3 regions of the Bifidobacterium sp. FKU genome follow, and region 3 is predicted to be linked to each of the others. Evidence: riboswitches for the same ligand, from Rfam matches in the RefSeq annotation. Region 3 holds a riboswitch; each other region holds the start of a gene.
What was found. A riboswitch is a leader RNA that binds a small molecule or an ion and turns the genes downstream of it on or off. The one in region 3 is predicted to bind thiamine pyrophosphate.
Positions count from the first base shown of each region.

Region 1: linked by a shared signal. The riboswitch ahead of MMB48_RS08145 (ECF transporter S component) and the one ahead of MMB48_RS04300 (hydroxyethylthiazole kinase) in region 3 are both predicted to bind thiamine pyrophosphate.
Region 2: linked by a shared signal. The riboswitch ahead of MMB48_RS06645 (hypothetical protein) and the one ahead of MMB48_RS04300 (hydroxyethylthiazole kinase) in region 3 are both predicted to bind thiamine pyrophosphate.

Region 1 is NZ_CP092888.1:1,782,364-1,792,942, forward strand. Features, by position in the region: gene MMB48_RS08140 (ABC transporter ATP-binding protein) at 1-1,202, opposite strand, end outside; gene MMB48_RS08145 (ECF transporter S component) at 1,202-1,801, opposite strand; TPP riboswitch at 1,906-2,010, opposite strand; gene MMB48_RS08150 (dipeptidase) at 2,102-3,469, opposite strand; gene MMB48_RS08155 (DUF3043 domain-containing protein) at 3,561-4,184, shown strand; gene MMB48_RS08160 (dihydrolipoyl dehydrogenase family protein) at 4,333-5,823, shown strand; gene MMB48_RS08165 (DUF4191 domain-containing protein) at 5,907-6,689, shown strand; gene glnA (type I glutamate--ammonia ligase) at 7,009-8,445, shown strand; gene MMB48_RS08175 (glycoside hydrolase family 2 TIM barrel-domain containing protein) at 8,523-8,798, opposite strand; gene MMB48_RS08180 (AEC family transporter) at 8,906-9,994, opposite strand; partial or broken gene MMB48_RS08185 (maltose acetyltransferase domain-containing protein) at 10,246-10,579, opposite strand, start outside.
Region 2 is NZ_CP092888.1:1,453,381-1,463,959, reverse strand. Features, by position in the region: gene MMB48_RS06675 (DUF3800 domain-containing protein) at 100-783, shown strand; gene MMB48_RS06670 (hypothetical protein) at 853-1,095, opposite strand; gene MMB48_RS06665 (alpha/beta hydrolase) at 1,400-2,335, opposite strand; gene MMB48_RS06660 (hypothetical protein) at 2,596-2,841, shown strand; gene MMB48_RS06655 (hypothetical protein) at 2,847-2,969, shown strand; gene MMB48_RS06650 (phosphoesterase) at 3,034-3,666, opposite strand; TPP riboswitch at 3,753-3,884, shown strand; gene MMB48_RS06645 (hypothetical protein) at 3,875-4,255, shown strand; gene MMB48_RS06640 (alpha/beta hydrolase) at 4,381-5,013, opposite strand; gene MMB48_RS06635 (tRNA (adenine-N1)-methyltransferase) at 5,096-6,166, shown strand; gene MMB48_RS06630 (SixA phosphatase family protein) at 6,264-6,821, shown strand; gene metE (5-methyltetrahydropteroyltriglutamate--homocysteine S-methyltransferase) at 6,983-9,286, shown strand; gene metF (methylenetetrahydrofolate reductase [NAD(P)H]) at 9,346-10,200, shown strand; gene bsh (choloylglycine hydrolase) at 10,334-10,579, shown strand, end outside.
Region 3 is NZ_CP092888.1:964,697-975,275, reverse strand. Features, by position in the region: gene lspA (signal peptidase II) at 1-328, opposite strand, end outside; gene MMB48_RS04330 (DivIVA domain-containing protein) at 350-1,729, opposite strand; gene MMB48_RS04325 (YggT family protein) at 1,869-2,171, opposite strand; gene MMB48_RS04320 (cell division protein SepF) at 2,293-2,772, opposite strand; gene ftsZ (cell division protein FtsZ) at 2,785-3,987, opposite strand; gene dusB (tRNA dihydrouridine synthase DusB) at 4,099-5,343, opposite strand; gene MMB48_RS04305 (glycine--tRNA ligase) at 5,435-6,907, opposite strand; TPP riboswitch at 7,244-7,352, shown strand; gene MMB48_RS04300 (hydroxyethylthiazole kinase) at 7,343-8,287, shown strand; gene thiC (phosphomethylpyrimidine synthase ThiC) at 8,370-10,579, shown strand, end outside.

The DNA.
Region 1 (10,579 bases), 820 kb from region 3:
ATCTGCTCAAGCATGCGGTCGGCGGTCCGATAAGCCTCGTCTTGGCTTTGCCCCATCGACTTGGGGCCGATGGCGACTTCGTCACGCACGAAATTGGCAGCGAACTGGTGCTCGGGCTCCTGGAACACCATGCCGATACGGCCCAGCAGTTCCTTGCTTTTCCAGTCGATCGGCTCACGCCCGGCATGCGCGGGCTTGAGGTTGTCGGCGATGAGCACCTTGCCGGCGATAGGCTCGAGTAGCCCGGCCAAGGTCAAGGCCAAGGTCGATTTGCCCGCGCCGTTCGGACCCATCAGAGCCGTTACTTCGCCGGGATAAAAATCCAGATTGATACCAACGCCAAGAGCGGTTCCACGGCCAAAGCTTAAGTTCTCAGTGCTGAGCACCGGCGCATCGTGCGCAGGCTCCTGCTTCGGCGAGTAATCGGGAATCGCACGGCCCGGCACCCACGCGCCACCGGCGGCCAATACGTCGCCCATCTCGGCGAACACCTCGTCCGGCTTGCCGTCGGCAATGACCGCACCCGTGGGCGAACTTGCATCGGGTCGACCGAGCACAATCACGCGATCGACCAGATCGAGCCATACATCGATATGATGTTCGACCACAACCATGGTCTGTCCGGTGGCCTCGATGACCTTTTTGACCGCGTCATGCACTTCGACCACGCCTTCGGGGTCGAGGTTGGCGGTCGGTTCGTCCAACAACAGCAGACCGGGCTTCATAGCCAGCACGCCGGCCAACGCGAGACGTTGGCGCTGACCGCCGGACAGATGGCGGGTGGACCGATCCAGTTCGAGTCCGCCGAGTCCCACCATATCCAATGATTCGCGCACTCGCTGCCGAATCTCCTCGCGCGGCACGTTGAGGTTTTCGCAGCCGAAGGCCGCGTCATCGCCTAGTCGTTCAAGAATGATCTGCGAGTCCGGGTCCTGAAGCACCAGTCCCACGCGGCCTCGCGCCTCGCGCGCATCGACGCCATCGATGGTGAGCGAACCCTCCTGCTCGCCTTCCTCATCGCCGCCAAGTACGCCTGCGAGACCGGCCATCATCGTGCTTTTGCCCGCGCCCGAAGCGCCGAGCATCAGCACACGTTCACCTGGCCGGATGGTGAAATCGACGGCACGCAACGCGAAGTCCTTACGCGTGGCGTGCCGCCAGCCCCAGCCGCTGGCCTCTACCGCAGCCGGATTAATCTGCATCAGACGCGCGCCTTGCTACGGCCGGATTCAAAGCGCTCCAGAGCACCGGTGGCAGCGAGCGCACGAGACAAGTACCAGACCACCACGCCGGCGATCACGACGCCGGAGATGATGGAGCCCACCAGATACCAAGTGACGCGCAGGCCGTTCCAGCCCGGGTTGGTGGACCAGTAGTAGGCCCAGCAGCCCACGCCGGCGAGCGCACCGGACAGGATGGTAGTGCCGATGTTCCACTTCTTCCAGGCGAAGACGGCGAAGGCAATTTCGGCACCCAGACCCTGGATGATGCCGACGATCAGCGAGCCGCCGACGCCCCACTGGTTGCCCAGCGTAAGTTCAAGGAAGGCGGCGAGGGTTTCGGCAAACAGTGCGGCACCGGGCTTGCGCACGATGATTGCGGCGAGCGGGCCGGCGAACAGCCAGAATCCGTTGAGCAGACCCTCGAAACCGGGGGTCACGCCTTCGAACAGGGCCAGCGGGGCGGAGCAGACAATGTCCCAGCCCCAGAAAATGACGCCGGATGCGACGGCGATGATTGCGGCGACGACGATATCGACGACGCGCCACTTGTAATTGGCTTTGGCCACAGCTTCAGTCATGAATGTGCCTTTCTTCTGCTCGTACGCAGGCCGAACATACATGGATATATGTACGCACATGATGCACATGTTCGTGGCCACGCGCAGGTTGGTTCAGGCACGGGTGGGTAAGAGCGACATTTCCGTGCGCCGGCATTATCCGGTCACGTTCCATCGGTCGAGACTATGAGTCTCCTCTCAGCCGCCTAACGGCAGCTCCCGTGTCAACTCCCCGACTATAAAGCAAGCCGCCGTCAAAGGCAATAGCCACATCTGTGACCTACCGGACGGCGGCTCGCTACCATTACCGATACAGTTCGTCTACTTGCCGAGCTTGTCCAGCAGCAAAGCCTCGGTGATCACGTTGTTCTTGAGGCCGGGCAGGGAGATGGACTCATTGGGACTGTGGGCGTTGGCCTTCGGGTCTTCGGGACCGGTGACCAGCACCTGAGCGTTGGGGAAAATGCGCTGCAGTTCGGGGATGAACGGAATGGAGCCGCCTTCGCCCTTGTTGATGGGCTCAACGCCGAAAGCCTCGGTCATGGCTTCCAGCGCGTCCTTGGTGGCCACGGCAGTCGGGTCCATGGCCCAGCCCATGCCGTTTTCGCCGCGTTCGACAGTGACCTTGGCACCGAACGGCGCGTGGGATTCGAAGAATGCAGCCAGTGCTTCCTGCGCTTCTTCAGGGCGCTGGGTGGGCGCGGTGCGCAGCGACAAACGGAAGCGGGTCTCCGGGGCGATCACGTTGAAGGATCCCTCGACCGGGTGGGCGTCGAAGCCGATCACGGTCACGGACGGCTTGGTCCACAGGCGTGAGGCCAGCGAACCGGTGCCGGCGAACTCGTAACCGGCCACCACGCCGGAATCCTCGCGCACAGTGGTTTCGTCAAGGTCGTGCTGCAAACCGCCGATCGGCTCTTCCGCGGCCACGCCGGGTACGGCCAGATCGCCGTTCTCGTCATACATGGAAGCGATGAGCATGGCGGCCAACGTATTGGAGTCGAGAATCGGGCCGCCGTACTGGCCGGAGTGCACCGGATGCTCAAGGCCCTGCACGGTCACGTCCACACAGGTGTTACCGCGCAGCGAGGTGGTCAAAGAAGGAATGTCCGCCGACCAGTTGCCGGAATCAGCCACGATAATCACGTCAGCGGCGAATTCGTCGCGGTGAGCCTCGATGAAGGGAATGAAGCTTGGCGAACCCATCTCCTCTTCGCCTTCGATGAACACTTTGATATTGACGTTGAGGTCGTCGCCCAAGGCCTTCAGCGCACCGGAGTGGATAGCGATGCCGCCGCCGTCATCGGCGGAGCCACGGCCGTAAAGGCGGCCGTCGATTTCGGTGGCCACGAACGGGTCGGTGTCCCATTCGGCCGGGTCCGGAACAGGCTGCACATCGTGATGGGCGTAGAGCAGCACGGTGGGGGCGTCCGGAGAAACGATATGCGAGCCGATGACCTCCCATGCGCCCGGAGTGCCGTCGGCATTGGAAGCCTGGACCACCTTGGCATCCACACCCACGAGGCGCAGTTCGTCTGCCACGAATTCAGCGGAGCGCTTCATATGTTCGGCGGTGATGCCCTTGGCGGAGATCGACTGCAGCGCGACCTTTTCGGCCAGCACCTTGACGATGCGGTTCCAATCGGTTTCGACGCGCGAACGAATCTCGTCAGCGGTGAACGTTGCCATGATGATCCTCCTTTATATATGTGCGTGAGCGGCGTCATTGCAATGACTGCGCCAGTGTACAAGTGTCTGAACGTCACCGTAACCTCAAAGCATGACATGGAATCCGTTTAAGAAAAAAGAAGAGGCCCAAGTTCCTGTTGAGCAGGCCCCGAAGAAGGCCGCCGATCCTTCTGAGAAAAAAGGCCGTCCTACCCCGAAGATGAAGCAGGCTCAGGCCGCCGGTATCCGTCCGCTGGTTCCGGTGGACCGCAAGGCCAGCGCCAAGGCCGCCAAAGCCCGTCTGCGCGAGAGGGAGAACGCCGAGTACGAGGCGATGCAGAAGGGCGACATCAACCACATGCCCAAGTCGGAACGCCTGCCGTGGCGCATCTACATCCGCGACTACGTGGACGCCCGGTTCAACCTCGGCGAATGGTTCATTCCGGTGAGCTTCGGAATCCTGATCGTCTCCATGTTCGCCGCCTCGTTGATGCGCAACCAGTGGGCGTCGGTCACCATGATGGCGCTGATGTACGGCTATCTGATCGCCGTGATCATCGACGTGTGGCTGATGTGGCGCAGGCTCAAGCCCAAGCTGATCGCCAAGTACGGCGAATCGTCCGTAGCCAAGGGCTCCCGCTCCTTCTCCTACGCCTGGAGCCGTTCCATCCAGATGCGTCGTTGGAGACTTCCCAAGCCGCGTTACCCGAAGCGCGGTCACTGGCCGGCGGACTGATTGTTCATATACACTCCGGCTCCCCTCGTTGAGGGGCTGAGCCGTAAAGAAAACAGTCCAGTGGACTGTTTTTAGGCGAAGTGGCGGCGATAGCCGCATATGGCTCCCTAGCATGGGAGCCATACTTATATGTATCAAGGAGGCAATCATGAGCGAACAGTTTGATCTGGTCATCATCGGGGCCGGCCCCGGCGGCTATTCCACAGCTCTGCGCGCGGCCGAACTCGGCATGAAAGTGGCACTCGTCGAGCGTGACGCCACCGTGGGCGGCACATGTCTCAACCGTGGCTGCATCCCCTCCAAGGCGCTCATCACCGCCACCCACACCATCGACACCGTGCACCGTGCAGCCGAACTCGGCGTCAACGCCTCGGTGAATGGCATCGACTTCGGCACGCTGCGCGACTATCGCCTGCGCGTGGTCAAGACGATGGTGGGAGGACTGGCCGGACTGCTCGCCCATCGCGGCATCACCGTGTTCCGGGCCAATGCCGCGTTCCATGCGGATGAGATCGCTCCAGCAACTTCCAACCGCATCGTCCGCCTCGTCCCCTCCCCCGGCCAAAGCGACATCCTCACCTATCACAAGGCCGATGTCCCCGAACCCAGCGGCCCAACGATGGACCTCACGGCCACGAACATCGTCATCGCCACCGGTGCCAAGCCACGCCCATTGCCCGGCAACCCGTTCGCCGGCGCCCTCATCGACTCCACACAGGCGCTGGAAGTCAACGAATTTCCCTCTTCGGCGGTGATTATCGGCGCCGGGGCCATCGCCCTTGAATTCGCCTCGATATGGAACGCCACCGGTTCGAAGGTGACCCTGCTGATTCGCAAGGACCGCGTGCTCTCAGCCTGGGACCGGAGAGCCGGCACCACGCTGACCCGTGAGCTCAAACGTCATGGCGTGAACATCATCACCCGCGCCAACGTCACCCACGTGGACACCGGCGCGAACCTTGGCGCCACCGTGCACTACACGCGCGAAGGCCAGGATGGCGAACAGAGCGTCTGGGGCGAAATCGCCCTTGTCGCCATCGGGCGTGACCCGATCACCGACCCAGCATGGGGCGTGACGATCGACGACCACGGACATGTCGCCACGGATGCGTACGGTCGCACCGACAAACCGGGCGTATGGGCGGTAGGCGACGTGACGGCCGGTCACGCGCTGGCGCATCGTGCTTTTGAGCAAGGCATCGTCATCGCGGAGACCATCGCCGGACTCAATCCCAAGCCGGTGGACGAAGCCACCGTGCCGCAGATCGTGTTCTCCTTCCCCGAAGCGGCGTCGGTCGGGCTCACCGTCGAACAGGCGCAGGCGAGGGAGGATCTCATTGAAATCAAGGAGACCAACTATCCGATGCTGGCGAACGCGCGCATGCTGATGAGCGGCACGGCCGGCTCATTGACCATCGTCTCCGGCTGCGACGCGGCCAACCCGGACACCCCGCGCGTGCTCGGCGTGCACATGGTCTCCCCGATGGCCTCCGACATCATCGCCGAAGCCGAACAGCTGGTCGGCAACCATGTGCCGCTCGCCGACGCAGCCCGCCTCGTTCACCCGCATCCCACATTCAGTGAAACGCTCGGCGAGGCGCTACTCAAGGCCGACGGACGACCATTGCACACACGCTGAGACCAACCAGCACAAGCAAGTTCGGACCAGCGCACCTGATAGGATATTGCCCAGTGTGTTTCGTCCCAACAAAGGAAGAAGTGATGGCGGAGAAGGACGCGAAGCCGAAGAAGCAGAGCACAATCAAGCAGATCATCCAGATCTACAAGTACACGGCTAAGGAAGACAAGGCCCTGCCGTGGCTTGAGGCCGGTGCTTTCCTGCTGCCTGTAGTCGTGACGATCATCATCGGTCTGATTGTCAAGTGGACCTGGCTGATCTGGATCTTCACCATGATCACCGCCATCATGCTCGGCATTCTACTGGCCACCATGATGCTCACCCGCCGCGCGGATGCAGTCGGCTACAAGCAGATTGATGGCAAGCCTGGTGCCGCCATCGGCGTGCTGAGCAACATGCAGAAAGCCGGCTTTGACTTCCCGCAGGAACCGGCGTGGATCGACCCGAAGACCAAGGATGCCATCTGGCGTGGCACTTCGATGAACGGCATCTACCTGATCGGCGAAGGCGAATACGGTCGCGTCATGAAGGCGATGGATCGTCAGGAACGCGATATCAAGGGCGTCACCGCCGGCTCCTCCATTCCGGTGTACCGCATCGCCGTGGGCCACGGCCCCAAGCAGGTGCCGCTGGCCAAGCTGCGTAACACGGTGATCAAGTCCAAGAGCTATGAGCCCACGCACCACAAGAACGCACTGATCGCCAAGATTCATCCGCGCCGTCGCTTCCTGCTGACCAAGGCCGAGATGGAAACGCTGAACGATCGTCTTCGCACGCTGCAGGCCAAGAAGGGCTATGCCATCCCCAAGGGCATGGATCCGAACCGCCCGCAGAAGATCTCCCGCCGCGCGATGCGCGGTCGCTGATCGGCAGCACACAACCAAATCGCACAGAAGCTCCGGAATCCGTTCAATCGGTTCCGGGGCTTCGTCATATGTCTCATAATCGCGTCCACTTACATCCACCTACGTCACCTGTCAATACCCACTGTCCACGTTGCGGACATCTCTACCTACTCCCCCGATAGCCTCCGTTTCCATTCTGTAATGATGTTTCGTTGAAATAACGCGCCTGCGCGATTGTCGGCCACAGTCACGAAACATTCTCGTAACCCAAGTTTCGAGCCGGCGAAACGCGCTATTTTACGATATATACCGTTATATCTCATACGAAAGGAGCGGTCCCGTGACCGAACTCAAGTCCAAGGAAGACGTCGAGGCCCTTATCAACAAGGAAGGCATCGAGTATGTCTCCGTCCGTTTCACCGATCTTATCGGCGTTCAGCAGCACTTCACCGTGCCGGCTAGCGAATTCCTGAAGGACGCTTTCACCGACGGCATGCCGTTCGATGGTTCCTCCGTTCAGGGCTTCCAGGCCATCAACGAGTCCGACATGAAGCTGGTCCCGGACGTTGAGACCTCTTTCGTTGACCCGTTCCGCAAGCACAAGACCCTTGACGTGGCCTTCTCCATCGTCGACCCGCTGACCGACGAGCCGTACTCCCGCGACCCGCGTCAGGTCGCCGGCAAGGCCGAGGCCTACCTGAAGTCCACCGGCATCGCCGACACCGCATCCTTCGCTCCTGAGGCCGAGTTCTTCATCTTCGACAAGGTGCGTTTCGAGAACTCCATGCAGCGCTCCTTCTACGAGGTCGACTCCATCGAAGCTCCGTGGAACTCCGGCGTTGACGTTGAGGAAGACGGCACCCCGAACATCGGTTTCAAGAATCGCGTCAAGAAGGGCTACTTCCCGGTTCCGCCGATTGACCACACCCAGGATCTGCGCGACGATATGGTCGCCAACCTGCAGAAGGTCGGTCTGATCCTCGAGCGTTCCCACCACGAGGTCGCCGGCGCTGGCCAGCAGGAGATCAACTACCGCTTCAACACCCTGCAGCACGCAGGCGATGACCTGATGAAGTACAAGTACGTCGTCCACGAGACCGCCGCTCTGGCCGGCAAGGCTGCGACCTTCATGCCGAAGCCGATCGCCGACGACAACGGCACTGGTATGCACTGCCACCAGTCCCTGTGGAAGGACGGCAAGCCGCTGTTCTACGACGAGAAGGGCTACGCTGGTCTGTCCGATCTGGCTCGCTGGTACATCGGCGGTCTGATCAAGCACTCCTCCTCCGTGCTGGCCTTCACCAACCCGTCCCTGAACTCCTACCACCGTCTGGTCCCGGGCTTCGAGGCTCCGGTCAACCTGGTGTACTCCGCTCGTAACCGTTCTGCCGCCATCCGTATTCCGCTGGCCGGCACCTCCCCGGCTGCCAAGCGCATCGAGTTCCGCGCTCCGGATCCGTCCTGCAACCCGTTCCTGGCCTTCTCCGCTCAGCTGATGGCTGGCCTGGACGGCATCCTGAACCACATCGAGCCTCCGGAGCCGGTCGACAAGGACCTCTACGAGCTGCCGCCGGAAGAGCACGCTGGCATCAAGCAGGTGCCAAGCTCCCTGGCCGAGGCTATGGACGCCCTGGAAGAGGACCACGACTTCCTCACCGCCGGCGACGTGTTCACCGACGACCTGATCGAGACTTGGATTGGCCTCAAGCGCGACGAGATCGACCAGGCTCGCCTGGCCCCGACCCCGCTCGAGTACGAGCTCTACTTCCACATCTGAGTTTGAGAGCTTAGCAACGTTGGGATTTCGCCATTGCTCTTCTCTTGTGGGAGTCTAATGGGAGTCATTCAGCGTAACTAGAAAGAACCTCGTGAAATTCGTTTTACGAGGTTCTTTAGGCTGGACATAAAGCCCACGGCCGCACATTCATCGATGACCAGGAAGCCCTCGCGGTCAGCCATCCTGAGGTTCTCTTCGCTATACGGGTAGTGCGAGGTACGGAAGGAGTTCGCGTTGACCCATTTCATGAGTTCGTAGTCGCGCTTGATGACGGCCGGATTCTCGCCGCGACCGTTGATAATGCTGTCTTCGTGGCGACCGAAACCCTTGAGATTATCTTTCGGCCAGAACAACAGAAAAATGGTTCTGATTCGTGGTAAAAAGAATAGCCAGCATTTATTTATGAATGAGATTCCAAGCGCCGGAGGCCCCCGGCATTCTTTTCATCGAAGGGGACAATTCAGAACACGACCGCCGACACAATCGTCAGGGAGGCCAGCGAGAACAGCGTGCTTACGAGCACGAAGCCGACCGCATACTCGGTCATGTTGTTCTTGCGACCGGTGAACATGGCGATGGTGGTCATGGTCGGCAGTCCGGCGATGACCGTGATCATCAGCACCATGTCATGGGTGATCGGCAGTTGCGGCGATGCGCCGGTCAGCGCGGTCAGTAGCGCATAGAAGGCGAGCGGGAATGCGATCATCTTGGCGACTAGGCCAGCATAGAGTTCGTAGCGTTTGAGGACGCCCCACCACTTGGTCAGTGCGAAGAGGCCGCCCAAGTAGATTAGCGACATCGGCGTGGCCATATTGCCGATGGTGTGCAGCGGCTTCAGGATGATGTCCGGCACCTTGACACCGAGCAGAATCAGAATCAGGGCGAGCATCACGCCGATGAAGGCGGGATTGACGAATCGTTTAAGCAGACCGAGGACGCGGGTACCTAGCGAGAGGCGGACGACGGCCGGAGAACCACCGTTTGCGGCATTGCTCGCCGAACCAGCCTCCCCCACCGAACCGGCGCCGTTCACCGAACCGTTCGCGACCGCCCCTCGCGCGCCAATCGCGTTGCCGTCAGTCGTTTCGACGACCGGCTCGCACAGCCATACGCCGTACGTCCAGAGCAGCGTCTGGTCGATGATCGACATCAGCGCCACGTAAATCGCGCCGTTCTGCGGCCAAAGTGCCATGATCAACGGAATGCCGATGAATCCGGCGTTGCCGAAAATAAGCGACGCCTGAAATACATGGCTACGCGAACCTTTGAGCCGCAACAGTTTGGCGACCAGCCAGAACACCAGGATGAGCAGCGCGTACATCACGGCGGTCAGCAGCATCACGCCCCAGTTGGCGGCAAGCTGCGCGCGGTCCGCGCCGTCGACGGCGTTCGAGAACACGAGCACAGGGATGAGCACGTTGAGCAGCAGCGAACACATGCCGTCCAGCGCCGTCTGACCATAGAACCGGAGCCTTACACATCCGTATCCGACCATCAGCATGATCAGGAATCCGACCAACTGGCCAATCATGACACCGAACTGCCCCATGCACACTCCTCTCGTTTGCTCTCCCGCGATTTCCTGTCACTGGTTCATATAGGCAGCCATCTGGACAGGCTCGGCGGCACACGCATCAGTATGTTCGATACCACCACATGCCAATCCACTTCTCGTTCAACCGTTCCCCGTGCTAATGAGCCGCCTGCCACCCCCGTGTTGCCGGTGCTGCGCGAGCACCGCTACATGTATTGCATTCCGGTGGCCCTCGGGCGCAACGTGTGGGTCGGCGCGAACGTGTCGATCCAGACGTTTTCGCCGATGTGGATCGGACACGAATACTGGGCGCCCCGGTAGCGCAGGTCCGGACGCACAGGATGGCCGGCGGCTACAAGCGTGACGTTGGGGCCGAGCATGGTGTGGGAGCCGATGAAGATATCACCATCGTCGACCAGCGTCAGGTTGAAGTTGGCGTAGCAGCGCTCGCCCCAGTACGTATTGCTGCCCCAGTTCGCGTACACCGGGCCTTCGAGGTACAGGCCCTCCCCGCAGCGCCGAAGAACGCCTGCATGAGTTCGGTACGGCGCTTCGGGTGGGTCAGCGGCGTGGCGTTGAGTTCGAGCTGGAGGTCGCGCT
Region 2 (10,579 bases), 490 kb from region 3:
GAAAATGCTATAAATATATTGCTTTACTCGGAAACGAGAAAGGCTCCAAGTCGCCGGGGGGCTCCCCCGGCATTTTTTGTCAACGGGGACGGGGGTGCGATGCCGTCTGTATTGAGCATCTTCGCTGATGAGAGCGGTGAGTGGGGTAAACGATCGGAATATTATTTAATTACTCTTGTTTTTCATGACCAGTCTAAGGATATTAGTCTTGCCTTAGAGCGGTACCGCCAGTCGTTGGCTGACTATGGACTTCCTGATGTCCCTTTCCATGCTGGGCCGCTGCTTACCGGGCATGATGCTTACGAAGGGATGAGCCTATCGGAGCGTAAGAGGCTTCTGGGTTTATTCGTTATCATGACTCGGCGGCTGCCGATTACATATCGGACGTTTGTGCATCGTAAAAGTGATTTTGACGATAACCGCCAACGTTTTGAAGCGCAACTCAAACGCGATATTGTTAATCTACTTTTGGCGCATCTTTCGGATTTCCATTCTTATGGCACTGTCAAGGTGTATTACGACGGTGGCCAACAGATAGTTACTGATGCCCTGCGAGGCGGGATTGAGTATGCACTCTCCATAGATGCCATTGTCTATCGTGACGCTTCTCCACGCGACTACCGGCTTGAACAAGTTGCGGATTTTCTATGCACCCTTGAATTGACCTGTGAGAAATTCCGGAATGGGGAACAAACTGAAACGGACAACAAGTTTTTTGGTGATTGGAAATCCTTCAGAGTCAATTATCTTAAGCCGATCCGCAGGAAAAGATTGGAATCATAAATTTGGCAGTGCCCAGATATATTCGGGACACAATTGAATAACACGAAATAGCAAACAAAATCCCCGGACCTACACAATCATCGCCACGACAATCTCAGAAAACACCGTTACGGCAATCAGTGGTGCGGTGCCGACGATGAAGGCGGGCATGGGTGGCAGATGGCAGTAGGCGAGGTAGCAGGCCATGTCGGCGATAAGCAAAATCAGCAGGATGATGGCCAAAACGATGGCGGCGGTTGCCCCGAGAGCTCCGGAACTGTGCAACATAGTCAGCGCACATAGTTCCAGCGTGATCCACATGACGATGAGCAACAGTTCCGTGGTAGTCGGCCGTTGCAACAGTCGCGAAGTAAGCACGGCCAGAATGGTATAGGCGGCAACGCCACCGACCGCGAACCGCTGAATCTGCTGATTTCGCCGGCCCTATTAAGTCCCTCAACTCCATCAATCGCCGTCTGACCCATCACATCACGCTTCATACACATTGCCGATTGACAGTCCTAGAACACAGTCTAGAACTGTCATGGTATGTTCGCGCAGATAGGGGCTCCAACAAAATTGGCTAAAAGAGAACTCGGCAACCTATAAAAAGGACGCGCCCGTGTGCCCTTACCGTTCAGCTCCGCTCACGAATGAAATCGAAAATCACGTCGAAGACCTGTTGGCTCCAGAAATCGTACTCGTGTTCGGCGCCGTCGACTAGCACCAGCTGCGCGTCCACGCCGTGCTCGGCCAGCCGGTCGCGCATCTTGACGGATTGATGGTAGGGGACCACGGTGTCGGCGGTGCCGTGCAACAGGAGCATCGGTGGATACTGCTGGTCATCCCGCACCTGCAGGTAGGGGCTCATGTCAGCCGCGCGCTGACGGACCTCGGCATTGATGCCGGTCTCATGGGTCGCACCCACCACGGCCGCGAACGGGCCGAAATAGTACAGCCGGAATGGATTGGTCTCATCGTCGAATGCGTCGACAGCTTCAAGCATGTCGGTGGGCGGGAAGCAGCTGACCACGTACTTCACCGCATCGCTCTCATCGGCATTGGTGCCGTCCTCATACCGCGGATCGTCGGCGGTCAACCCCACCAGCAGCGACGTGTTGCCGCCGGACGACGTGCCCCAGATACCGAGACGGTCGGGGTCCACGTGCCATTGACGTGCGTTTGCCCTGAGATAGCGGATGGCTGCTTTTACGTCCTCGAGATATGCGGGGAACACGTCGTGGGGATCGCTCGAGGCATCGCGATGATTCACCGTAGCCACCACAAAGCCTTCGCGGGCCAAAGCCGAGAGTTGCGGGATCTCGTAGTCGCGATGCGGCGTGGTCCAGGCGCTGCCTTGCACGAATACCACGGTGGGGTAGCGGCGGTCATCGTCATCGCCGGTGGATTGTGGCGAGATGATATCCATCACCAGGTTATCGGCCCCGGTCTTGTATGCCACGTTGCGGGTCAGCGTGGCCAATCCGGCAAGCGTGGGATTGTGCGGGATATGGATGACATTGTTTGCGCCGGCGTTGGCATCACTGACTTTGGCTGAATCGGTAGTATTCATGGAATCCCCCTAGCTCTGTTGCTATAGAGGTCATCATACAAGAAATGGGCATGATTACGGCACAACGATGTCTCGGTCACAGCGAAGACATGAAGACGCGAAGACGCGCCCGGCAGCGCGCGCTGCCTGCCTGCCTGCGAGTTGCCTTCAAGTGCACTTCAAGCGATAAGGTGACATAAGCAGCGGCATTGGAGATTGCTGCCCGGCAACGAAGCGGACAGTGCTCGTTCGCCGATTCACGATAACAGAAATGTGACACTATGAAGACTCAGGAAATCGGACAATCCGGCATGATTGCGTCACGAGTGGCGCTGGGCGTGATGCGCATGGACGCGTTGGATGCCGCCGATGCGGCACGTACCGTGGCCGTGGCCCATGATTCCGGCATCGACTATTTCGACACGGCGGAATGCATACATAGATGCTCGACGCTGAAATCCAATTCAATATGGCGAGCGATCCCGCAGCCGATCGCACCGGTGGCATCCTGCCTTATTCACGGCTGAAGCATATGACCATTCAGGCATGGTGCCCATTCCAATCCGGCACGGAATACGGTCCGTTCGTCGGCAACGAGCATTTCCCCGAGCTGAACGCCGAATTGACCCGTCTTGCCGGCAATCCGTTGGTGTGAGCGAGAGATGACGAGACCAATGCCGTTGAGGCGCGTGTTCAGCGTGCATACATCTCAACGGCGGTCAATGCATTGTGTCAATGCCAACATTCAGTGCCTCCGGGCGTGCACCATCTGGCGAAAGCTGATGTGTATGTCCATACAGCAGTCTGCGACCGTCAAACGGCAACGCCTTGCCGCTGAACTTCGCCACATCATCGGGCCAACTGTATGCCAGATCCTCCCGATACGGGTAATGTGAAAAATTGACTGTACCGAGTCCCTCAATCTCAACCGTATCGTGCGGCTCCAAGCTTTTGAACAGGTTGAGTGCGGGGCGGTCTTCCAGCCACCAGTCATCATGGTTGCCGATCACACCATGCAGATGCTTGCAATTGAGCGCTCGCAGGCAGTTCTTCAGATGGGTCAGCGATGTGCGGAAACCGATATCACCCAGAATCCACAGCTCATCATCCGGGCCGACCAAAGTGTTGATATGATCCACAATCGCCTTGTCATGCGCATCCGTATCGGCGACCTGACGAAACGTCAGACCCGCGCCGAACGTCTCCTCCTTGGCCCAATCCTCGGCGGTCTTGCGATCATGCGCGCGCAGCACCTCCTCATAGCGCGAGTGCGTCGGGTCGAACGTCGTGAACCCTCGCAACACCGTGACCAGTGGATGCCCGAAATGCGTGTCGGTCGTGAAATACCTCATGGCAGTCGCCTCCCCTTTTCGGCGTGCAGCAATCATTTCCCATCCTAGGCGCAGCCGGCACCTGTCGGTTCGTGTTGCCATAATGAGGCACATTGCAGGGGAACCCGTGAACGCAAGCTGCCGGCCATCGTGGCGGCGAACGGGTTGAGAAAGGCGCTGTGCCTGACCCTTGGAACCTGTTGGCCAACACCATCGAAGGGGGCAAACGATGTCTTTTGACGCCGTCGCATTCGGCCCGATCACCCTGAACCACCTGCCGCCGTTCGCCCAGCGCCTGCGATATACAGTACACGTGGAAACCCGAATGGGACGTGTGAGGCGCACGATGGATGAGCGGTGGGCGCGTGCTTTGCGCGCCAGGGGTATTGATATTGACGAGGCTGAAGGTGCTGGTGGGAAACAGGCACATGACGGCAAACGGCATACCAACATCACGGGTACTGGTCGACGCTCCGAGTCCCAGCCGGCTGTCGGGCTCCGCGGTCGATCCAATACCAGCACGAATCTGCCGGGGCCGAAGGTGACGGCACGCGCCACGCCATTCAAGGCCACCGGTCATAAGGGCGGCATCAGCCGGCAGGGGAATTGAGCTGATCGCAGAACCATCGCGCGATGAATGGGCATGGCCAACGCCATTCCGCCATTGTTGAGCCGCTTCTACTTGGACCGGTACCTCTTTGAACGGAGATATTCCATATTGAAGCTATTCCGGCATCATACGGCACGTAGGAAATGCCGGATATCGGCGATTTCCTCATCACAGATGGCATGGGCCATGCCGGAATACTCGCGATAGGTCAGATGCCCGGCCCGTTCAAGGACCTGATGGGCCGTTTGCTGGTCGGGCAGCGGAATCGTGCGGTCCTGCGCGCCATACGCCAGGAAGAATCGGGTAGTGGAGTCAAGCGCCGCCTGTTCCTCGCCCATGAACGAAGGACTGAGCAGGATCGCGGCATTGAACAACGTCGGATGCACCTTGACCAGGCGATACGACAGATAACCGCCTTGGGAGAAACCGATCAATATCTTCCTGCGATGGGCGAATGCCGAGGCATCCAGCAGTGAAGCCACCGCATCCCCGACCGCCGCGCATTCGCGTTGGCGCTCGTCCACGCCGCAGCCGTCGGGATACCAGTAATTGCCGCCCATATAGGGCCTTGCGTAGGTGGCACGGAACGAGATATAGCTGGGTACGGCGGCAATTGCGGACGGGGCCGCATCGGCTCGCATCGGCGCATATACGGCGTCGAGAATCCGCACCATCTCGCTTTCGTCGTTGCCGTAACCGTGGAACATCAGGAAAATGGGGTCATTGCCGCCGGCATCGATCTGGCTTGTCATCTGCATTTGCATCGTCATCACCTCACCAACGAGCTTACATGCATTAGACTTGTAGCGATTGACCCACCGAGCACGCAAGGAGCAAGTTATGGAGCCGAGGCGCGGGCCTCTCACCGCAGGCGAGAAGGTGCAGTTCACCGACCGCAAGGGCAAGAAGATCACCGATCAGCTTGTGGCTGGCGGCTCCACGCAGACCGAGCATGGCCTGATTCTGCATGACGATGTGATCGGCAAGACCGAAGGCACCGTCATCCTCACCGTGCACGCCAAGCGTGAGGCACAGGTCAATCAGGTTTATCCCGAGAAAGACAAGAACAAGCCGTGGAAATCGTCGCGCGCCATCGGCGGCTGGGAGTATGCGGTGATGCGCCCGCGACTGGCCGATTATGTGCTTTCGATGCCGCGCGGCGCGCAGATCATGTATCCGAAGGACATCGCCCAGGTCATTCAGCTCGGCGACATCCGCTCCGGCATGCGCGTGCTTGAGTCCGGTGCCGGCTCGGGCGCGATGAGCGTGAATCTGCTGGACGCCGTGGGCGAGCGCGGCCATCTGACCACGATCGAGCTGCGCCCCGAATTCGCCAAAGTGGCTCAGGCCAACGCCACGCTGTATTACGGTGAAGCCCCCAGCTGGTGGGATCTCAAAACCGGCGACTTCGACTCCGTGGCCGCCGAACTGCCCGAACACTGGTTCGACCGCATCATGCTCGACATGCTCGACCCGTGGAACAGGCTCGACCAGGCATACCGCGTGATTGCCCCCGGCGGCGTGTTGGTCAGTTACGTAACTACCACCACGCAGATGAGCCGACTGGCCGAAGCCCTGCGCGCGGCCGGCTGCTGGACCGAGCCGCAGATCCAGGAATCGTTCGAACGCACATGGAAGGCCCAAGGCCTCGCCGTACGCCCCGACCACCAGATGATCGGCCATACCGGTTTCCTTGTTATCTCGCGCGCCATGGCCTCCGGGTTCGAGGCGCTCAGAAAGCGCGATCGCGTGACCAAGGACACACAGACCGACATCGACTCGCTCACCGACGAACAGCGTGAGGCGCAGATCGAGGAACTGGAACTGCGCGACATCTCCGACCACAAACTACGTAAGGTGTTGCGTGACCTCGACCGTCAGGTGGGAGAACTTGGCAACACGCACGAATAACCGCCAAACGATGAGTTTGTGAACGCTCACACACCTCTATACTGGAAGCAACACCACACCGACACACCGGGCAGGCGGTTCGTGAAGGGAGCCACGGATGGGCATCAAGCTGAGCAAAGTCGCCAAAGCAGCGAAGAAATACGACCATATCCTCATCATCATGAGGCACGCCAAGGCCGAGCCGTTCGGCGACAAGGGCGACTCGGAACGCGAGCTCACCGACAAAGGTCTGAAACAGGCGAAGGTCGTGGGCAAGGGTATCGAGTCGCTGGGATTGGTGCCCGATCAAATCTCCTGCTCGTCCGTTACCCGCACGCGCCAGACACTGGACCGCATGCTCAAGACCTTTGGCGACAAGCCGATCGTCGACTACCGCATTAGTCTGTATGACGGGGGAGTGCAGGCGGTGTTCGACGAGCTCGCCCACGTCAAGGCCAAGAACCGCGTGTTCATGATCGTGGGTCATGAGCCGACGGTATCGATCAGCGCCCAATGGCTCGCCTCGCCCGACTCCGATGCCGAACGGCTTGATCTGCTCAATCTGGGACTTTCGCCCGCATCCGTCGTGATCATGGGGTTGGACAAACCGTTCGACGAATGGCAGGTTCATAGCGGCGAATTGCTTGCCGTCATCAATGTGAAGGATTTTGACTGAATCGACCCTCCGTGACCGCGTGCGACCTGGGGGCTGCCGGGAGGGGATCGTCAGGGTATAAATTCCGTTGATAGCGACACTCTGCGGCTATTTATAGGGGCCGGAATCCGAATGTTTGCTACCCTGAATCGGGTTACGAACGCACACAATTTGGAGGATTCATGTCCACTCTGACTTCCGTCTCCGGCTTCCCCCGCATCGGGCAGAACCGTGAACTGAAGAAGATCATCGAAGGTTACTGGAAGGGTGCCAACGACCTTGCCGCCGTCAAGGCCACCGCCGCCGAACTGCGCGCCAAGCATTGGAAGCTGCAGCAGGCCGCCGGCATCGATCTCATCGCCAGCAACGACTTCAGCTACTACGATCAGATGCTGGACACCGCCATCCTGCTCAACGTGATTCCGCAGCGTTACCAGCGTCTCGCCTTCGACGATCAGGAGGATACGCTCTTCGCCATGGCGCGCGGCTACCAGGGCGACAAGGGTGATGTAACCGCACTGCCGATGAAGAAGTGGTTCACCACCAACTACCACTATCTGGTGCCCGAGGTCGAACCGTCCGCCGAAATCAAGCTCAATTCCACCAAACCGTTCGATGAATTCAACGAGGCCAAGTCCCTGGGCGTCGAAACCAAGCCCGTGTTCATCGGACCGTACACCTTCCTCAAGCTCGCGCGTACTCCGGAAGCCGCCGAACTGGAGATCGACAAAGGACTGGTCAACGCGGTGGCCGCCGTCTACGCCGAGGTACTCGCCAGGTTCAACGATCTTGGCGCCGCGTGGGTTCAGCTTGACGAGCCGTACCTCGTGCTCGACAAGGAGCCGGGCGATGTCGAGCTCTTCAAGGCCCTCTACACCAAGATCCTGCCCGCCAAGGGCAATGTGAAGGTGCTGCTCAACACCTACTTCGGCCACATCGCCGACGTGTATGAGACCGTCAACCTGTTCGGTTTCGACGGCATCGGGCTGGATCTCAACGAAGGTCGCGAGGAGAACCTCGAAGCCGTCGCCAAGTACGGCGTGGCCGCCGGCACCACCATCTTCGCCGGCGTGATCAACGGCCGCAACATCTGGCGCAACAACTACGCCACCTCCCTCGGCTTGGTCGATGCTCTGAAGCAGGTCACCGCCGATGTGGCCGTCTCCACCGCGTCCTCCCTGCTGCATGTGCCGTTCAGCACCGAAGGGGAGACCGGCATCCCGGCCGAAGACCTCAAGCACTTCGCATTCGCGGTCCAAAAGCTCGGCGAGCTCAAGGAGATCGCGGCCCTGACCGACGCCACCGAGGATGAGAAGAAGTCGTCCGCGGCCCTCGCCGCCAATCAGGCGTTGTTCGACGGCACCCGAGTGGCCGCCGATCCGGCCGTCGCCGAACGCATCGGCAAGCTGTCCGGTGCCGACTACGTGCGTCAGCCGGCCCGCGAAGAGCGCCAGTCCCTGCAGCGCGAGGCCCTCGGGCTGCCGCTGCTGCCGACCACCACCATCGGCTCCTTCCCCCAGACCAAGGAGATTCGCGCCGAGCGCGCCAAGCTGCGCAAGGGCGAAGTAACCAAGGAGGCCTATGACGAGTTCATCGCATCGCAGATCGACGCCGTCATCCGCAAACAGGAGGAGATCGGCCTCGATGTGCTGGTCCATGGCGAATTCGAGCGTAACGACATGGTCGAGTACTTCGGCCAGAATCTCAACGGCTTCCTGTTCACCAAGAACGCCTGGGTCCAGTCCTATGGCACTCGTTGCGTCAAGCCCCCGATCGTGTGGGGCGATGTCTCCCGCGCCAACCCGATCACCGTGGAATGGTCCGCGTATGCCCAGTCCAAGACCGACCATGTGATGAAGGGCATGCTCACCGGACCGGTGACCATCCTCAACTGGTCCTGGCCGCGTGAGGACATCACCCATGAGGAACAGACCAAGCAGCTCGCCCTCGCCATCCGCGACGAAGTCCTCGATCTTGAGGCCGCCGGCATCAAGATCATCCAGATCGATGAGGCCGCCCTGCGCGAGAAGCTGCCGTTGCGCAAGTCCGACTGGCACGCCAAGTACCTCGACTGGGCCATCCCGGCCTTCCGTCTGGTGCATTCCGCCGTCAAGCCGACCACCCAGATCCACACGCACATGTGCTATTCCGAGTTCAACGACATCATCCGCGACATCGATGCGATGGATGCCGACGTGATCTCCTTCGAGGCGTCCCGCGGCGATCTCGTGGTGCTTGACGCCATCCACGACGCGCGGTTCGAGACCGAAGCCGGTCCGGGCGTGTACGACATCCATTCCCCGCGTATCCCCTCCGAGAAGGAGATCGAGGATCGCATCTACGAGATCCTGGACAAGATCGACGTAAAGAAGGTGTGGATCAACCCCGACTGCGGTCTGAAGACCCGAGGTAACGACGAGACCTGGCCGAGCCTTGAACATCTGGTCGCCGCCGCCAAGGCCGTGCGCGCCAAGCTCGACAAGTAGCGGAAATCACCGAGCTCCCTTCCAGATGAGGGAGCTCGGGTTTATGTAAGGAAATCAGCATGCATTCCCCGATGTTCAGCCTTGAGGTCTTTCACCCGAAACGCAACGCTCCCGTGGACACCATCTATGACACCCTTGACGGTCTGGAGGGGCTGAACCCCGACTTCATTTCCGTGACCTACGGCCACGGCACCCATTCGGACCGCACCGCCACCGCGCGCATCGCCCACACGATCAGCAAGGAGTACGGCATTCCCGCAGTCGCGCACCTGACCGCGTTGTACTCCGACAAGGCGAAAATCGACGAGGCCCTCGACATGTTCGAGCAGGCCGGTGTGAGCGCGGTGCTCGCCTTGCGAGGCGACTACATCGATGGCGAACGTTTGGTCGGCGATTTCAACCACGCCAGCGATCTCGTGTCCTACATCAGATCCATGAAACCGGATTTCACGGTGTTCGGCGCATGCTATCCAGAAGGCCATTACCAGTCCGGATCGTTGGATCAGGACATCGAGAACCTGAAGATCAAGGTCGATGCCGGCGTCACCCGTCTGATCTCGCAATTGTTCTATGACAACGAGGATTTCTACCGCTTCCTGGACAAGGCTCGCGCCGCCGGCATCACCGTGCCGATCGAAGCGGGCATCATGCCGGTGCGCGGCGCCAAGTCGGTGCGGCGCATGGCCGAACGCAACGCCTCGCGCATTCCCGACAAACTCGATGCACTGCTGAACAGGTGGGAGGATGACATTCAATCGCTGCGTACCGCCGGCATCCTCTACGCTTCCGAGCAGATCGCCGACCTCGTGGCCCACGGCGTGGACGGCGTCCACCTGTATTCGATGAACCACCCCGCCACCACGCGCCGTATCTGGCGCAACGTGGAACCGTTGTTCCTCGGTACGCAAGGTTGACGCATATCGCGGCGCGGCGCGTCTCAATGTGTCGCGCCGCACGTTAACCTGCTGGCGAAACCCAGAGTTCACCCAGCGGCCGATGGGTATCATGAACGTGCGAGCCAACCAAAGCGATGGAAGGAAGTCCGTTATGTGCACTGGTGTCCGTTTCTCCGATGATGAGGGCAACACCTATTTCGGCCGTAATCTCGACTGGAGTTTCTCATATGGGGAGACCATCCTGGTCACTCCGCGCGGCTACCACTATGACACGGTGTTCGGTGCGAGCGGCAAGGCGAAGCCGAACGCGGTGATCGGCGTGGGCGTGGTCATGGCCGATAGGCCGATGTATTTCGACTGCGCCAACGAACATGGTCTGGCCATCGCCGGCTTGAAT
Region 3 (10,579 bases):
GGTTGCCCAAAGCGCCTGCAAACGCGAAAGAAAGCGCCACCGACCATTTCATGGAGACAGTGCGCACCCCAGCCACAGCAAGGGCCACGCAAGCCACAACGGCCAACAGACTGATTGCCCAAGTAGCGCCTGATCCCATACCCAAGGACGCGCCCGGATTACGCACCAAGGTGAAGGACAGCAGTCCGGGAATCACGCGAATGGTCCGACCGTTGGATAACGCGGCCATCGCCCAAGCCTTGGTGAGCTGATCGACAATCAGCGCAGCCGCGGCCACACATGCAAAGACGGCCACGCGAGTGCGCAGCCGTCCCTGTTGGTTCGTCATACGACCTGTACCTGCCTACGCTCAGTTGGTCTTGGACGAGGTCTGGTCGACGTAGTTGTTCGACTCGGAAACCTGCGATGCCAGCTGGCCGAGGTACTCGGTGAGGCGGGCGCGGTATTCAGTCTCGAACTGCTTGAGGCTCTGGATGTTGCCCTCGACGACCTTGGACTGAGCCTGAAGGTTGTCGCGCACCTGCTCGGCATACGTATCGGCTGCAGAGCGGGTGTTCTTGTCGTACGCATCAGCTGCGGAACGAGTGTTCTTGTCATACTCGGCGGCACGCTGCTGCACTTCCTTCTCGTAGTTGTCAGCGTCATCGTGCTGAGACTTGGAGTAGTTGTCCGCATCCTGACGAGTCTTGACGGAGTATGCGTCGGCCTCAGAACGGGTGTTCTGGGAGTAGGTCTCGGCATCCGCGTGAGTCTGGTCACGGTAAGCGTCGGCCTCGGAGCGGGTACGATCCGAATAGGTGTCGGCGTCGGAACGAGTACGAGTGGAGTAGTCGTCGGCCTCGGAGCGGGTACGCTCGGAGTAGTTGTTGGCCTTGGTGACCAGGTCGTTGTACTTGTTCTGACTGGCCTCGGTGATTTCCTTGGCCTTGTTCTTGCCCTTCTCCACGTACTGATCGTGCAGCTGCATAGCCAGGGTCAGCATGGCGGTAGCGCGCTCGGGCTCGGTACCCGGCATGGAAGCGGCGCCAGCGATCTTCTGCAGAGAACCGGTCTCAGTGCTCGGCTCGACCTTGGAAACCTGGGCACGAAGCTGGTTTTCACGCTGCTTGGCTTCTTCGAGCTGACGAGACAGCTCAGCGATCTGAGCGGACTGCTGCTGAGCGGCGGAACCCTCCTGTTGAGCAGCGGCGAGCTGACGGGACAGCTCCTCGTTGGCCGCGCGGAACTGATCACGTTCCTGCTGAATGGCGGCGATCTGCTGGCCGACGGCTTCCTGGTTACCGGAGGCCTGAGCGGCCTGAGCGGTGAGCTGATCGATTTGAGCGTTCAGCTGATCGACCTGACCCTTGAGCTGCTCATTCTGGGAGGACAGCGCGCGGTTGGATTCCTCGGCTTCGCTGAGCTTGGCAGAGGCAAGCTGTGCTGCCTGATCATTGCCAGCCTGAGCGGCCTGCTGGGCCTGAGCCACAGCGTTCTTCAAACCAGCATTCTCCGACTGGAGTTGCTGCACCTGACCGGTAAGATCGGAGATCTTCGCATTAAGGTTGGTCACGTCAGGACCAAGAGACTGGGTGGCCTGACCGCCGGCTACCGCCTGACGTCCAAGAGCCTCGACGGTTTCCGTGACCTGATCAAGGAAGTCATCGACTTCGTCGACATCATAACCTTCCTTGAATCGAACAGTCTGGAAGGTATGCTCCCTAATATCCTTCGGCGTCAACAGAGCCATAAATCTTGCACCTCGCTTTGGGGCATTGCCCGCACTTACGTTGGTCTCAAGTCAGAATGCTATCACGACCCCATCGTTTCAGAACATTCGACGTGGGTTTTTATGCCATATATATGCCTCCGGCGGGTTAAAAACGGCCTCAGAACACTATCAGAACAACACTTTCTAGTACCACCAGCGCAAGATACAGCACGATGAAGCTGACATCAAGATAAATCGGGCCGAGCGGCAATGGACGAATATAGCGACGTAGCCAGCGCAGAGGGGGTTCGGTAATGGAATACACAATGTTGATCAGCTGGGCCACCACACCACGTGGATACCAGTTTCGTGCGAAAACGGAGACCCAGTCCAGAATCATGCGCACGAACAGAACCGTGATATACGCGTTGATGAGCCATGCAAGAATGCGGCCGATCAGAGAGAACACTAAGGAAAGCATGCTGACAGACTAACAACCACGCATGAAAAGTTTGCTCGGAGCACAATAAGAATCGGCCGACTCCTTGCTGGGAGTCGGCCGAATACCGATATAACGTCGAATACGAAAACTACTGAACCGGTCAGTCAGCGAACAAATCGTGTGCCGAGGCTGGTTTTGTCGTCTCTTCGACCTTGATGTTCACCTGCGCCGGGCTCAACAGGAACACGCGCGGAGTGACACGCTCGAGGGAACCACGCACGCCGAACACCACGCCGGCGGAGAAGTCCACAATGCGATATGCCACGGCTTCGGCCACATCGGTGAGATTCAGTACGACCGGAACACCGTCACGCAATGCGCGACCGACCAGTTGAGCATCCTCATATGACTTCGGATGGATGGTGGTGATTCTGTTCACGCGGCCACCGGGGAACGGCTTGGTGGTCGACGATGCGGCAGGCGCGGTGGTTGACGCCAACGGCGTGACCGTATGGTCGGAATCGAATGCGGACTTCGGAGCCGGCTTCTGCTCCTCGTCCTCTTCGATGTAGTCGTCCTCATCGTCCACAACGTCGCTCATGCCCAGATAGGACATCGCGTTTTTCATGAACCCAGCCATGGATTAGTCCTTTCAGCGCAGGAAATCAGGAATGTCGAGATCGCCGGCGGGATCGTTCACGGCGATGTCCGGATGCGAGGTAGTCGGATCGTCAAAGGGCAGGGATGCCGGGTCTGCGGTCGTCGGGGTGAATTCCGGACGCGGAGTGGCCACGGGCTGGGCGGCTGGAGCGGCGGCGGGCTGCTGCGTTTGCGTGGCAGCCGGCTGGGCGGCCGGTACGGCAATTGCCGGAGCGGCGGCAGAGGGATCCTGCGGTGTAACCGGATCGAAACCGGCCGCGATGACGGTAACACGCACTTCGTCGCCATAGGCATCATCCAGAGCAAGACCCCAGATGATCTGGGCCTCGGGGTGAATGGCCTTGCGTACAAGCTCGGTGGCGGCGGAAGCCTCCTGCAGCTTCAGATCGGTCGGGCCGGCAATGTTGATCAACGCGCCGTGGGCACCCTCGATGCTCTCCTCAAGCAGCGGGGAGCTGATGGCGATTTCGGCGGCCTGGGTGGCGCGGTCTTCGCCCCGCGCGGAACCAATGCCAAACAGCGCAGTACCAGCGCCACGAAGAATGGAGTTCACGTCGGAGAAATCGACGTGAATGTAGGAATTCATCGAAATGAGGTCAGTGATGCCCTGCACGCCGGCGAGGAGTGCGGTATCGGCCGTCTTGAAGGCTTCGATGATGCCGATGGAACGGTCGGAAAGCTCAAGCAGGCGATCGTTCGGGATGACGATCAGCGCGTCGACTTCCTTGCGCAGGTTGTCGATGCCGTATTCGGCGGAAGCGGAACGCTGAGGACCTTCGAAGCTGAACGGACGAGTGACAACCGCGATGGTGAGAGCACCTTGCTGATGAGCCGCACGAGCGACGATCGGGCTGGCGCCAGTACCGGTGCCACCACCCTCACCGCAGGTGACGAACACCATGTCGGCACCCTTCAGGGATTCCTCGATATCAGACTGATGATCCTGTGCGGCCTTAGCACCCTTCTCCGGGTCCGCGCCAGCGCCGAGTCCGCGGCTGGACTGATCGGACAGGGAGATTTTCACGTCGGCGTCGGAGCGCAGAAGATCCTTCGCATCGGTATTTACCGCCACAAATTCAACATTCTGCAGTCCCTCGGCAATCATGCGATTGACGGCATTACCGCCGGCACCGCCGACGCCAACAACCTTGATGTTGGTCTTGTCGTTGAACTCATTCTGCGCGATCTCGCTCACGTTTGGCTCCTGTCACTTCACGGTTACACCCAAGAGTAGCGCAAACAGGCTACTCTTGGAGGGAAATTCACGCGCAGAATGGCGCGTGTTGCGTGTATTTTCAGTATTTTCTCAGTAACTGGCGTCCATTGGGTCGTCACCGAAGAGCGCCTCACGCTCTTCGTGGGTGGTGGTGCGCGATTCCAACCACCCATACGGCAAGTGCACCTTCTTGGCGAAACGCACGCGGCCGCGCGGTTTGTCGACCACGCGTGGCGGGTATTCGATGGTCGGGTCGAGCTTGCCGATCTCGCGGTCCACATCGGTCAGGCTCTCGCATTCCATAAAGGCCTTGCGGGTGGACCCACCCACCGGGAATCCTTTCAGATACCAGGCGATGTGCTTGCGCAGATCGTGGACGGCCATCATCTCATCGCCCTCATAAAACTCGGTAAGCAGCTCGGCATGACGGTGAATCACCCGGCAGACCTCGCCCAGATTCGGGTTGAGCCGTTCGGTATTGCCCTCGAAGGCGTTTCTGATGTTGGCGAACAGCCACGGCCGGCCCTGACATCCGCGGCCGATGGCCACGCCGTCGCAGCCGGTCTCGCGCACCATTTCGAGCGCGTCCTCGGCACCCCAGATATCACCATTGCCGAATACCGGAATGTTGAGGTGTTCCTTAAGCTCGCCGATGCGTGACCAGTCGGAATGACCGCCATAGTATTCGGCGGTGGTGCGGGCATGCAGGGTTACGGCCTTGCAGCCCTCCTCCTGCGCGATGTGTCCGGCTTCGAGGAAGGTCTCATGGTCATGGTCGATGCCGACGCGGATCTTCGCGGTGACGGGGATGCCCGCCGGCTCGCATGCGGCGACCACACGCTGGATGAGCTCGGTGAATATGTCGGTTTTCCATGGTAGGGCCGAGCCTCCCCCGCGGCGAGTGACCTTGGGTACCGGGCAACCGAAGTTCAGGTCCACATGGTCGGCCATGTTGCCGTCGACCACGATTTTCGCCGCCTGTTCGGTGATGGATGGATTCACGCCATACAACTGCAGCGAACGAATTTTTTCGCTTCTGGCGAAATGGCAGAGACGCAGGGCTTTCGGATTACGCGCCACGAGGGCCCGCGCGGTGATCATCTCGGCCACGTAAAGACCATCGGGACCGTATTCCTCGCAGATCACGCGGAACGGCCAGTTGGTCACGCCAGCCATCGGCGAAAGCACCACCGGGGTCGGCACGGTAATGTTGCCGAGCTGCACGGGGGCGATGTGTACCGGAGTCTCGGGCCGTGCCGGCGCGTCCGTACGCGGGTCGAGATTGTTGGTCTCGTGAGTAGCGGTGATGGTGGTTTCGGTTTCAGATTCTGCCATGTGGTTCCTGTTCTGAAATAGCTTTGGCTCCCCTCAGTCCACTTCGTGGACAGCTCCCCTCATAGAGGGGAGCCTCTATACAGACCCGTCTTTAGTACAGACCGCCGGCTTCCTGAACGCCGGACTCAGGCCAAGGCTCACCGCCCATTTCCACAGGCTTCAGGGGCACGCGGGTGCGCTTCTCGCCGATGCGGGCGGCCACGTAATCGGCCACCTTGTCGAGGGCGATACGCTCCTGGGCCATGGTGTCACGTTCGCGGATGGTCACGGCATGGTCTTCGAGGGTGTCGAAGTCCACGGTGATGCACAACGGGGTGCCGATCTCGTCCTGACGACGGTAACGACGACCGATGGCACCGGACTCGTCGTAGTCGATCATCCATTCGTTGAAGCGCAGGTCGTCGGCCAGGTTCTGGGCCACGGTCTGCAGTTCAGGCTTCTTGCTCAGCGGCAGCACGGCGGCCTTGACCGGGGCCAGACGCGGGTCGAGACGCAGCACGGTGCGCTTGTCGACGCCGCCCTTGGTGTTCGGGGCCTCGTCCACATCGTAGGCGTCCACGAGGAAGCACATCAGGGAGCGGGTCAGGCCGGCGGCCGGTTCGATGACGTACGGCACGTACTTCTCGCCGGTGGCCTGGTTGAAGTAGCTCAGGTCTTCGCCGGAGTGCTTGGAGTGCGCGCTCAAATCGTAATCGGTACGGTTGGCGATGCCTTCGAGCTCGCCCCAGTCGGAACCTTGGAAGCCGAACTTGTATTCGATGTCCACGGTGCGCTTGGAGTAGTGGGAGAGCTTTTCCTTCGGATGCTCGTAGTGGCGCAGGTTCTCCGGCTTGACGCCGAGGTCGATGTACCAGCGGGTGCGGGCGTCGATCCAGTACTGGTGCCATTCCTCATCGGTGCCGGGCGTGACGAAGAACTCCATCTCCATCTGCTCGAACTCACGGGTGCGGAAGATGAAGTTGCCCGGGGTGATCTCGTTACGGAAGGACTTACCCATGTTGGCGATGCCGAACGGCGGCTTGGAACGGGAGAAGGTCATCACGTTCTTGAAGTCCACGAAGATGCCCTGTGCAGTCTCCGGACGCAGGTAGTGCAGGCTGTTCTCGTCCTCGACCGGGCCGAGGTGGGTGCGCAGCATCATGTTGAAGTCGCGCGGTTCGGTCCACTGGCCACGGGTGCCGCAGTTCGGGCAGACGATGTCCTTCATGCCGTTTTCCGGCATCTTGTCGCCGTGCTTCTCGGCGTAGGATTCCTCGAGCTTGTCGGCGCGGTTGCGCTTGTGGCAGTTGAGGCACTCGACGAGCGGATCGTTGAACACGCTCACGTGGCCGGACGCCACCCACACTTCGGGCGGCAGAATGATGGAAGTGTCGACACCGACGACATCAGGACGGGTGACGACCATGGAGCGCCACCATTCACGCTTGATATTGTCCTTGAGAGCGACGCCGAGGGGGCCGTAATCCCAAGCGGAACGGGTGCCGCCGTAAATTTCGCCGGCGGGGAACACGAAGCCGCGACGCTTCGCAAGGGATACGACTTCATCGAGTTTGGACTGAGCCACAATGCACCTTCTGGTTTGAACGGTTTGGGGTCTAATAACAACCGCTTCAGGATAGCCGTATATGGTGACAGGTCAGGCGGCATTGTCCGGTATATGTTCCGCGTCTCACGAGCGGCCGTTCGCAGCGATTCCTATATCGCAAACACCTCCATATTGTTCCTGTTGTTTTGCCCTTCCCCAATTTGTACCACTGACATCGCGTTAGCGTCACAAATTCGGGAGATGTTGCTCGGCGGAGGCGTCCACATATCACGAATGGACGGGACGCGCCAGACCTGACGACACGTATCGAACAAATCCGTCACGATAATGTCCATGTTGGCGCATAGCGTCGGCACTGTAGTGCAGGGGGACTCGCATGTGGTTCGCGAGTTGAGAAAGGCCTGAGCCTGACCCTTAGAACCTGTTGGTTAAGACCATCGTAGGGAGCAGTAAATGAGCAATAGTGCATCATCGTTTACCGGTATGTCCAGCGGTTGTACCGCCGGGACTCCGGTTCCAGCCGATTCACCCATCCGCGACAATATCGCCGATGCCGTTCGCCGCGTACGCGAGACGACTCCGTTGGCCCAGTCATTCACCAATTTTGTGACCATTAATTTGGTTGCCAACGCGCAACTGGCGGCCGGCGGCACTGCGGCCATGAGTTTCCTGCCGGACGACGTGATCGAAACCGCGAAAATCGCGGGCGCGAACTACATCAACGTGGGCACGCTGCTGCCGTTCTATAAGGACGCGCTGCCCGAAATCGCCCAGCGACTCAACTACTTGGACAAGCCGTGGGTGCTCGACCCAGTGGCCGCCGGCATCGGCCGCACCCGCACCGCTATTCTTCAGGCCTTCAAGGCCGCTCCCCCGACCATGATTCGCGCGAACGCCTCCGAGGTAATCGCGCTGGCGAACATGTGGGGGCTCAATACCGAAACCGTGGGGGACACTTCCGAGCACCGCCCCGCCGGAGTGGAATCCGTCGATGGCGTGGAGTCCGCAACCGGTGCGGCGATGGCGCTGGCACAGTATCTGACCGAACAGCACGCCAAGCATTCCTCCCATGACGCTTCCACCCGCTGCGCCGTGGCCGTGTCCGGCATCGCCGATCTGGTGACCGACGGCGAAACCGTGTACCGACTGCCGGGCGGCAGCGCGATGATGACCAAGATCACCGGTGCCGGCTGCTCGCTGGGCGGCGTGGCTGCCACATATCTGGCGGTTTCCGATCCGCTGACCGCCGCTCTGTCCGCATCTCTGCTGTACAACCGCGCGGGAGAGATAGCCGATACGACTTCGCACGGGCCGGGCTCATTCCAGGTCGCGTTCCTTGACGCGCTGTGGAATGTGACCGCCGAACAGGTGGCGGAATCCGAGATTTTTGTGCAGTAGTTTCAGTTCCCTCTGATGAGGGAGCTCGTAACAGTTTTTCCCAATAAGACTTCCACAAGAAACAACAAAGGTAGGAATAATAATGAGTAATGAATACCCATACGCCTCCATGCGAGACAGCTTCGACCTGTCCGCGTACTTCGTGGTGGGGCCGGAGGACTGCAAAGGCCGTCCGCTGACCGACGTGGTGGATCAGGCTCTGCACGGCGGCGCAACCTTCATCCAACTGCGCGCCAAGGAGGCCGATGCCTCTGAGCTGACCGACATGGCCCGCGACATCGCGCAGATCATCGAGGACAATGAGAAGTCCGATTCCGTGGCCTTTGTGATCGACGACCGTGCCGACGTGGTGTGGCAGGCCCGCCGCAAGGGCATCAAGGTGGACGGTGTGCACATCGGCCAGACCGACATGGAGCCGCGCGAAGCCCGCGCCCTGCTCGGCGACGAGGCCATCGTGGGTCTGTCGGCTGAGACCGAAAGCCTCGTTCAGCTCATCAACGAGCTGCCCGACGGCTGCATTGACTACATCGGCGCCGGCCCTCTGCACGTCTCCACCACCAAGCCCGAGGCTTCCGTGGGCGGCAACGACGGCTCCGGCAAGACGCTGGACGCCGCCCAGATCAACACCATCTGCGTCGCCAGCGAGTTCCCGGTGGTCGTGGGCGGCGGCGTGACCGCAGCCGATATGGCCATGCTCGCCGACACCAAGGCCGCTGGCTGGTTCGCGGTCTCCGCCATCGCGGGTGCCGAGAACCCGGAAGAGGCCGCGCGCGCCATGGTCGAAGGCTGGAAGGCCATCCGCGGTGACAAGAAGCACGGCTACGCGCCGCGCGTCGTAACCCACACCCCCGCTGCTGACACTCAGGCTGCTCAGGAAGGGGCCGCAAAGCCTGGCTCCGAGGCCACTGAGAAGAAGTTCACCAACGCCAAGGACGCCAAGGACGCCCAGAAGCTCGCCAAGCAGCAGCGCGTGGACATCGCCGCCCGTGGTTCCAAGCAGCGCGACAAGGCGCACATCCGCAAGACCAAGTCCGTACCGTTCACCTATCAGTACGGTTCCTACGACCTGGAAGTGCCGTACACCGAAATCAAGCTGAGCGACACGCCCGGCGTGGGCCCGAACCCGCCGTTCCACGACTACAACACCGAAGGCCCCAAGTGCGACCCGAAGGAAGGTTTGAAGCCCCTGCGTCTCGACTGGATCCGCGACCGCGGCGACATCGAAGACTACGAGGGCCGCCGCCGCAACCTTGAGGACGATGGTAAGCGCGCCATCAAGCGCGGCCGCGCTACCAAGGAATGGCGTGGACGCAAGCACCAGCCGATGCGCGCCAAGGACCACCCGATCACCCAGATGTGGTACGCCCGCCACGGCATCATCACCCCGGAGATGCAGTACGTGGCCACCCGCGAGAACTGCGATGTTGAGCTCGTGCGCTCCGAGCTGGCCGCCGGCCGCGCGGTGATGCCCTGCAACATCAACCACCCCGAAGCCGAGCCGATGATTATCGGATCCGCCTTCCTGACCAAGCTCAACGCCAACATGGGCAACTCGGCCGTCACCTCCTCCATCGACGAGGAAGTGGAGAAGCTGACGTGGGCCACCAAGTGGGGCGCCGATACCGTGATGGACCTGTCCACCGGTAACGACATCCACACCACCCGTGAGTGGATTCTGCGCAACTCCCCCGTGCCGATCGGCACCGTGCCGATGTACCAGGCCCTCGAGAAGGTCGAGGATGATGCCTCCAAGCTGAGCTGGGAGCTGTTCCGCGACACCGTGATCGAACAGTGCGAGCAGGGTGTGGATTACATGACCATCCACGCCGGCGTGCTGCTGCGTTACGTGCCGCTGACCGCCAACCGCGTGACCGGCATCGTCTCCCGCGGTGGCTCCATCATGGCCGACTGGTGCCTGCGCCACCACCAGGAGAGCTTCCTGTACACGCACTTCGACGAGCTGTGCGACATCTTCGCCAAGTACGACGTGGCGTTCTCTCTGGGCGATGGCCTGCGCCCCGGCTCCCTGGCCGACGCGAACGACGCAGCGCAGCTTTCCGAGCTCATGACTCTGGGCGAGCTGACCGAGCGCGCCTGGGCCAAGGACGTGCAGGTGATGATCGAGGGCCCGGGCCACGTGCCGTTCGATACCGTACGCATGAACATCGAACTGGAGAAGTCGGTGTGCAAGGGCGCCCCGTTCTACACCCTCGGACCGCTGACCACCGATACCGCTCCGGGGTACGACCACATCACCTCCGCCATCGGCGCCACCGAGATCGGTCGTTACGG